2 regions of the Paraburkholderia largidicola genome follow, and region 2 is predicted to be linked to the other one. Evidence: predicted binding sites of a transcription regulator. Region 2 holds the regulator's gene; the other holds the start of a gene.
The links. The regulator HrcA, encoded in region 2, represses chaperone genes, less so after heat shock. The targets are predictions, from matches to a motif close to TTAGCACTCNNNNNNNNNGAGTGCTAA.

Region 1: a site for HrcA is predicted at 2,352-2,378, ahead of PPGU16_RS12740 (co-chaperone GroES). Genes of this name have one in related genera too.

What each region holds. Positions count from the first base shown of each region.
Region 1 covers NZ_AP023174.1:2,864,038-2,868,248, reverse strand. Annotated here, with positions in the region: gene PPGU16_RS12750 (hypothetical protein) at 318-1,460, shown strand; gene PPGU16_RS12745 (hypothetical protein) at 1,565-1,777, opposite strand; gene PPGU16_RS12740 (co-chaperone GroES) at 2,452-2,742, shown strand; gene groL (chaperonin GroEL) at 2,786-4,211, shown strand, end outside.
Region 2 covers NZ_AP023174.1:3,030,140-3,034,350, forward strand. Annotated here, with positions in the region: gene PPGU16_RS13420 (RNA-binding S4 domain-containing protein) at 1-96, opposite strand, end outside; gene hemH (ferrochelatase) at 171-1,241, opposite strand; gene hrcA (heat-inducible transcriptional repressor HrcA) at 1,392-2,411, opposite strand; gene PPGU16_RS13435 (hypothetical protein) at 2,410-2,685, shown strand; gene PPGU16_RS13440 (NAD kinase) at 2,693-3,595, shown strand; gene recN (DNA repair protein RecN) at 3,684-4,211, shown strand, end outside.

The sequences.
Region 1 (4,211 bases), 170 kb from region 2:
TTTTTTTGTCGACGGTTTTTCATTCGCCTGCCTTCGCTGTTTCATCTGCAAAGCGCCGCACGCCTCATACGTCCATGAAAAGTCAGAGGAGAAAATCGTTCTCTTCTATAAGTTCGTAACGTATGTGCGATAGCTAACACCGTCGCCTGATGCGACGTGCGATAAAGCACTCTGTTGCGCAGTTACCGGCCCTGCGGCCGGGCTCTCCGCTTCTCCGCGAGAAGTGGATGGCGAGTTCCGCTGACTCTGTCGTCTGTCGTCAGATCGACGCCGAGTCTGACGACATGGCATCGCGCACATTTGGTTGGGGTTCAAGCATGTCTGCCGAAACGACCACGCCCGCCGTCAGGTTTCCGACGCCCTGCAGCACTTGTGGCGGCGTGCTGTATCAGTACGTCAATTTCTGCCCCTACTGCGGCGTCAGCCGCCCGCTCGAGGCCGATCGGCCGAAGCGTGCTCAAGCGCAGTTGAGAGCCGTCCAGTCCGAAACCCGATACCCAGCCCCGATCGCCGACGAACCGACCGAATGTGCCGCGCCGAACGTCGTCTGGCAAGGGGCGGGAGATCCGGACTTTTCGCCGGACATCGTGTCGCCCTCTCTGCCGCAGGCAATCCGCCGCTGGGTCGTCACCAGGGGCGCGATACCTTTGGCTGGTCTGCTCCTGCTTGGTGTGGCGGGCTATCTCTGGCTAGGTCATGGCCATACACGGAACAGCGATAGCGGCGATCTGTCGACAGTTGCGGACACTTCGAGCCGCCCGATGCCTCAGTACATGCCGCCTCCAAAGGACGATGCGCCCTCGATGGCCGCCACGGGTCAGCCCGCCGTCAACAGGATCGCGCAGCCGGTCGTATCGCGCGCGCCAGGCGGCGCGCAGTTGCATCGGGGGATATCCGATGCGCTCAGCGACGCACGCACAAGTCTCGAGCGGAACGACCTGACACAAGCGAAATCGGCAGTGTCGGATGCGTTGTTGCTGGCGCCCAGCAACGCTGACGCATTGCGGATGCAAACCGAAGTCAAGGATCGGGAGAACCGACGTGACGTTGCGATAGGCGTGGCGAACAGCTGTGCGAACGACAAGATATGGAGTTGTGTATTCAAGCTCTCCAACCAGGCGCTCGCGATCGATGTCGGCAGCGTGGAGGCTCAGGCTCTGCTTCAGCGGGCGATCCTTTCGACAGGATGGAAGCCGCTAGGCGAGAAGGCTGCGCCGGCACCGCGCAAACCGCCGCCCGTCGTTGCCAACAGTGCGCCGACGAGATTGCCGACTGGCTTGCCGACGCTCCCGCCATTGCCGCCGGGCACGCCGACGGACAGTGCCCGTCCGTCAGCGAACAACGCGGCGCCTGCCGCCTGGGTGGCGCCGGCCCGCGATGGCGGCGATGCGCAGACGAGCGCCATGCGCGCCTCGGACGGGGGAAGCCTTTCGCCCGCTGTATCGGTGACCACGAAGTAATTGTGTCGCGTGGACGCAGGTGATCTGCGCTCCACGTTCGTTCTGTGCGTCGGTGCCTTTCGAGTACGTGAGGTCGGCGACGCACAGCCGCGGCGCAGTCAAACCTAAATTTCCCAATCGAACTGCTGCTCTGTCTGCCGCTCGGCCGCCAGTCTCTGCCGTCCTTCCCGCGAAATCACGACGTGACTCGACGGCTCGATCGTCATCAGATGGGCTTTTTCGACGTGCGGATTCTGCGTGCGGCTTTGCTTGCCTTCCTGTAGGTACTCCAGGAAGGGCTGAAATTGGCGGACGGCATGGATGGCGTTGGTCATCATTCAACCTCTAATGGCTGTGTCCGGTTCCATCGGGAAACAGGGTTCCGAGCCGAATCGTGACGATGTGTGACGTTCGTATGAAAGCCGCAAACGGACTTCGCGTTCTCCGTCCGTTTAGTTCGGATAGCTACGATTTCGGGTCGATCTTAGCGACTGCGGTCCGATGTACCTGTGCGTCATCGCACAGTATTCGGATGCCGGATGCGACGTTTTTCTGGCTACCGGTTCCTGGCTGATTTGCACGGTGTCTTTGTGGGTAGTCGATAAAGTTCGAGACGCAAAAAGACAGGCCGCGGCGTCAGCGTTGTGGGGCCGGATCAGGGGCGGGAGTGGGTCAGGCTGCGTACGAATGGCGATTACGGGATTTCACCTAGAAGCCGCCAGTTTCAGCGCAGGGCTGCATCCGGCAGTCTTCATGGCTTAGCTCGCGATCTGCGTGAAAATCGTAAGCCATTGTTTTTGATGGACTATTTTCAATCCGCCGACTTTTCTTCAGTCGGATTGAACTGCGCCGGCCGACGCGGGGGCGCTATCATCCGTCTCTCCTTGAATTTGTGATCCCTCGTCCATATAATTAGCACTCACCGCACGAGAGTGCTAACAACTCCGCTGGTTGGCGGCGCCAGCCGGCATACCTCAGCGTTCTTCAGTCCCAATCAAGAGAGGATCTATCCATGAACCTTCGTCCTTTGCATGATCGCGTGATCGTCAAGCGTCTGGATCAGGAAACCAAGACCGCGTCGGGCATCGTGATCCCCGAAGCCGCAGCAGAAAAGCCGGATCAAGGCGAAATCCTGGCTGTCGGCCCGGGCAAGCGTGACGACAAGGGCGGCCTGATCGCGCTCGACGTCAAGGTCGGCGACCGCGTCCTGTTCGGCAAGTACGCAGGCCAGACCGTCAAGGTCGACGGCAACGAACTGCTGGTGATGCGCGAAGAAGACATCATGGCCGTTGTCAACAAGTAATCACTTGTCCCGGTTCATTCTCAAGAATTCAAGGAGTTAGAAGATGGCAGCTAAAGACGTCGTGTTCGGCGATTCCGCCCGTGCCAAGATGGTTGAAGGCGTGAACATTCTCGCCAACGCAGTGAAGGTCACGCTGGGTCCGAAGGGCCGTAACGTTGTTCTCGAACGCAGCTTCGGCGGCCCGACGGTCACGAAGGACGGTGTGTCCGTCGCGAAGGAAATCGAGCTGAAGGACAAGCTCCAGAACATGGGCGCGCAAATGGTCAAGGAAGTCGCTTCTAAGACCAGCGACAACGCCGGTGACGGTACGACGACGGCGACGGTTCTGGCCCAGTCGATCGTTCGCGAAGGCATGAAGTACGTTGCATCGGGCATGAACCCGATGGACCTGAAGCGCGGTATCGACCGTGCAGTCGCAGCAGCTATCGAAGAACTGCGCAAGATCAGCAAGCCCTGCACGACCAACAAGGAAATCGCACAGGTTGGCGCGATCTCGGCGAACAGCGACACGTCGATCGGCGATCGCATCGCTGAAGCGATGGACAAGGTCGGCAAGGAAGGCGTCATCACCGTTGAAGACGGCAAGTCGCTGCAAGACGAGCTGGACGTTGTCGAAGGTATGCAATTCGACCGCGGCTACCTGTCGCCGTACTTCATCAACAACCCGGACAAGCAAGTCGCCGTTCTGGACAACCCGTTCGTGCTGCTGCACGACAAGAAGGTGTCGAACATCCGTGATCTGCTGCCGGTTCTCGAGCAAGTCGCAAAGGCTGGCCGTCCGCTGCTGATCATCGCTGAAGACGTCGAAGGCGAAGCGCTGGCTACGCTGGTCGTCAACAACATCCGCGGTATCCTGAAGACGGTGGCTGTCAAGGCTCCGGGCTTCGGCGACCGTCGCAAGGCGATGCTGGAAGACATCGCGATCCTGACGGGTGGTCAGGTCATCGCTGAAGAAACCGGCCTGACGCTCGAAAAGGCAACGCTGAACGAACTCGGTCAAGCGAAGCGTATCGAAGTGGGCAAGGAAAACACGACGATCATCGACGGCGCTGGCGAAGCAGCAAGCATCGAAGCGCGCGTGAAGCAAGTGCGCACGCAAATCGAAGAAGCGACGTCGGACTACGACCGTGAAAAGCTGCAAGAACGCGTTGCCAAGCTGGCAGGCGGCGTGGCAGTGATCAAGGTTGGCGCTGCGACCGAAGTCGAAATGAAGGAAAAGAAGGCACGTGTCGAAGACGCACTGCACGCAACGCGCGCAGCTGTGGAAGAAGGCATCGTGGCTGGCGGCGGCGTCGCGCTGATCCGCGCACGCAGCGCAATCGCTGGCGTCAAGGGCGACAACGCTGACCAGGACGCAGGTATCAAGATCGTTCTGCGCGCAATGGAAGAGCCGCTGCGCCAGATCGTCACGAACGGCGGCGAAGAAGCCAGCGTCGTGGTGGCAGCAGTTGCAGCAGGCAAGGGCAACT
Region 2 (4,211 bases):
GGTTGCCAGCGAGCGCGTCTTGAAGAAGCGCGCCGCCCACAGCCATTTGTCGATGCGCAAGCGAGCGCCCGGTTCGGTAGAAATCTTGTAGTTCATCAGTCCTTCTTCAGGCGTTTCCAGACGCCATAAGCCGATCTACGAATGCAGATTGCATGCCGGACACGAAAAACTCAGGCGACGGACGCGCTTTGCGGCGCGCTCACCTGCACCGGCCAGCCTTGCAGATGCTGCGCGACGATCTCGCCGAGCGCCGCGATCCACGCGGGCGACGCGTTCAGGCAGGGAATGGCGTGAAAAACTTTCCCGCCCGCGTGCACGAATTCGTCGCGCACTTCCATGCCGATTTCCTCGATCGTCTCCAGGCAATCTGCCGTAAAGCCCGGACAGAACACGTCCGCGCGATGCACGCCCGCCGCGCCCAGTTCCTTGAGCGTCGGCGCCGTATAAGGCTGCAGCCATTCGGCCTTGCCGAAGCGCGACTGAAACGTCACGCGACATTCCACCGTCGTGAGCCCAAGCGCATGCATCAGCAGCGACGCCGTCTGCTGGCATTGCTCGTGATACGGGTCGCCCAGATCGAGCGTGCGCTTGGGCACGCCGTGAAAGCTCAGCACCAGCTTGTCGCCCGCCGCAAAGTCCGGCCGTCCATGCGCATGCCAGTAATGGTTCACCTGCGCCGCGAGCGCCGATATATAAGCGGGATGATCCGCGTACTGGCGCACGGTGCGGATCTCCGGCTGGTTGCGCATCCGCCTGAGCGCGGCGAATGCGTCGTCGAATGCCGTGGCCGTGGTCGACGACGAATACTGCGGGTACATCGGCATCAACAGGATGCGCTCGGCGCCCGCCAGCTTCAGCTGGTTGAGCATGGCGGGAATGCCGGGCGTGCCGTAACGCATCGCGTAGTCGACGATCACCGTGTAGTCGTTCAGGTGCAGCAGATGCCGCAGCCCTTCCACCTGCTTTTCCGTATGCACGCGCAGCGGCGAGCCTTCAGGCATCCAGACGGCCGCGTATTTCTTCGCCGAGGCCACGCCGCGAAACGGCAGGATCAACAGACGCAGGATGATTTGCCACACGAACGACGGAATCTCGACCACGCGCGGATCGGACAGAAACTGCGCGAGATAGCGCCGCACGGCGCGAGGCGTCGGCGCATCGGGCGTACCGAGATTGATCAGCAACACGGCGACACGATGTGCCGCAGCATTCTGCGAGGGCCGCTCGAGGTCGAAGCGCATAGGCAAAGGGAAAGAGCCGTGCAAGCGCGCGGCACGTAATGAATCAGGAAGCCCATTATAGCGGCGCGGTCTGCCGCCGATACCTGGCCGTTCGGCCAATTGGCACGGCGAAAAACGCCGCGCATGATGTACACCATGCCGGGCTCGACGTTACCCCTGGCTGAGCGTCATCGAAAGCAGGCGCGCAGTGATGTCGACGATGGGAATCACGCGGTTGTAGGCCATGCGCGTCGGGCCGATCACGCCGAGCGTGCCGACGATCTTGCCGTTCACTTCGTACGGCGCGGTCACCACGCTCATTTCCTCGATGGGGACGAGGTTCGACTCGCCGCCAATGAAAATCTGCACGCCTTGCGCGTGGCTCGAGACGTCGAGCAACTGAAGGAGACTCGTCTTTTGATCGAATACATCGAACAGCTTGCGCAGCCGCGCCATGTCCGACGAAAGGTCGGCCACTTCGAGCAGATTGCGCTCGCCGGAAATCAGCACGGTTTCGCCCGTATCCGTGACGTCCGTGCTTGCGGTAACGGCCGCGTGCATCAGCGTGGTCATGTCGCCGCGCAGTTCGTCGATTTCTTCGCGCAGACGCAGGCGCACCTCGTCGAACGACAGGCCCGCGAAGTGCGCGTTGATGTAATTGGAGGCTTCCGTGAGCTGCGACGGCGAGAAATCGCGCTGCGTCGCCATGATGCGGTTCTGCACGTCGCCTTCCGGCGTCACGATGATCAGCAGAATGCGCTTGTCGGACAGACGCAGAAATTCGATCTGCTTGAACACATGGCTCCGGCGCGGCGTGAGGATCACACCCGCGAACTGCGACAGATTGGACAGCACGCTGGCGGCCGCTGCGACCACCTTCTGCGGCTCGCCCGGTTGCAGCGTGGTCTTCACCGCGCGCATCACGGCGTCTTCGTCGGCGGCCGACTCGACGGTGAGCATGGTGTCGACGAAAAGCCGGTAGCCTCGCGGCGTGGGAATGCGTCCCGCCGACGTATGCGGACTGATGACGAGCCCCAGCTCCTCCAGATCGGACATCACGTTGCGGATCGTCGCCGGGCTGAGTTCGAGCCCGGAGTACCGCGAGAGCGTGCGCGAGCCGACCGGCTGACCTTCGGCGATATATCGCTCGATCAGCGTTTTCAGGAGGGTTTGTGCGCGAGGATCTAGCATGGCGAAAAATTTTAGCGTAACCACCGCATGGCGGCGAGCGCGCGGCGGCACGCGGCGCGGCGGCTTGACAGCCGTGCGCGCCCTGCGCGGCACCCCGCCCGCGCACAAGCCGCTTCGCATGGATCCAGACAGTCGTCACGTCTGTCATGAGGACTTCACCATTCTAACGATAATCGGGCGAAGGCTGGCTGGCATCGCGCGGCCGTCGCGCGTCAGCCCCGACGGGCGTGGCGCCGCCTTCGACGGTTCTTTTCAGGTCGCACCTATGGTGTAATGCCGGCATGCAAGCTAACAGCCAGTTCAAGACCGTTGCGCTCGTCGGGCGCAGCAATACGCCGGGCATCGGGGAACCGCTGACCGCGCTCGCCGCGTGCATCGGGAAGCTCGGCTTCGACGTCGTGTTCGAGGCGGAAACCGCGCAGGAAATCGGCGCGTCGCAATGGCCCGCGCTGCGCCCGGCGGAGATCGGCGCGCGCGCGGACGTAGCCATCGTGCTCGGCGGCGACGGAACGATGCTGGGCATCGGCCGCCAACTGGCGCCGTACAGGACGCCGCTGATCGGCATCAACCACGGGCGGCTGGGCTTCATCACCGACATCCCGATCACCGACATGCGCGAGATCATTCCGCAGATGTTGTCGGGCACCTTCGAGCGCGAAGAGCGCACACTGCTCGAATCGCGGATCATGCGCGACGGCCAGCCCATCTACCATGCGCTCGCCTTCAACGACGTCGTGGTGAACCGTTCGGGCTTTTCGGGCATGGCGGAACTGCGCGTGTCGGTAGATGGCCGCTTCATGTACAACCAGCGCTCGGACGGGCTGATCGTCGCGACGCCGACGGGTTCGACGGCTTATGCGCTGTCGTCGCAAGGGCCGATTCTGCATCCGCAGCTGCAAGGCCTCGTGCTCGTGCCGATCGCGCCGCACGCGCTGTCGAACCGGCCTATCGTGATCCCGGACGACTCCAAGGTCAGTATTCAGATCATCTCGGGCCGCGATGTCAACGTGAACTTCGACATGCAGTCGTTCACCGCGCTCGAACTGAACGACACGATCGACGTGCGCCGCTCGCGCCACACGGTGCCTTTCCTGCATCCTGTCGGCTACAGCTATTACGCGACGCTGCGCAAGAAGCTGCACTGGAACGAGTATCCGTCGCACGAAGACGATCCACGCGACTGAATTCTCCCCGGCGCCGCCTGCTGACAAGCCCGAGCGTAACGACAACACACCACACCAACTCACGCCAGCCACGCCACACAGACGAGCCATGCTCCGCCACCTCTCGATACGCGACTTCGTCATCGTCGCCGCGCTCGACCTTGAATTCGACAGCGGCTTCACAGTCTTTTCCGGCGAAACGGGTGCCGGCAAATCCATTCTCATCGACGCGCTGGCGCTGGCGCTCGGCGCCCGCGCCGACGCGAGCGTCGTGCGCAACGGCGAGGCGCGCGCGGATATCACCGCCGAGTTCGACACGCATCCGCTCGTCGACGCATGGCTCGACGAACAGGCGCTCGCCGCCGACGAGACGGAGCACGGCAACACCGTGATGCTGCGTCGCGTGGTGGATGGCAACGGCCGCTCGCGCGCGTTCATCAACGGTACGGCGGCAACTCTCACACAACTGCGCGAAGTCGGCGAAATGCTCGTCGATATTCACGGCCAGCACGCACATCAACTGTTGATGCGGCCCGATGCGCAGCGCGAACTGTTCGACACGCACGCCGGACTGCTCGACACGAAGGCCACTGTGACCCGCGCGTGGCGCACCTGGCGCGACGCGGCGCAGGCCGTC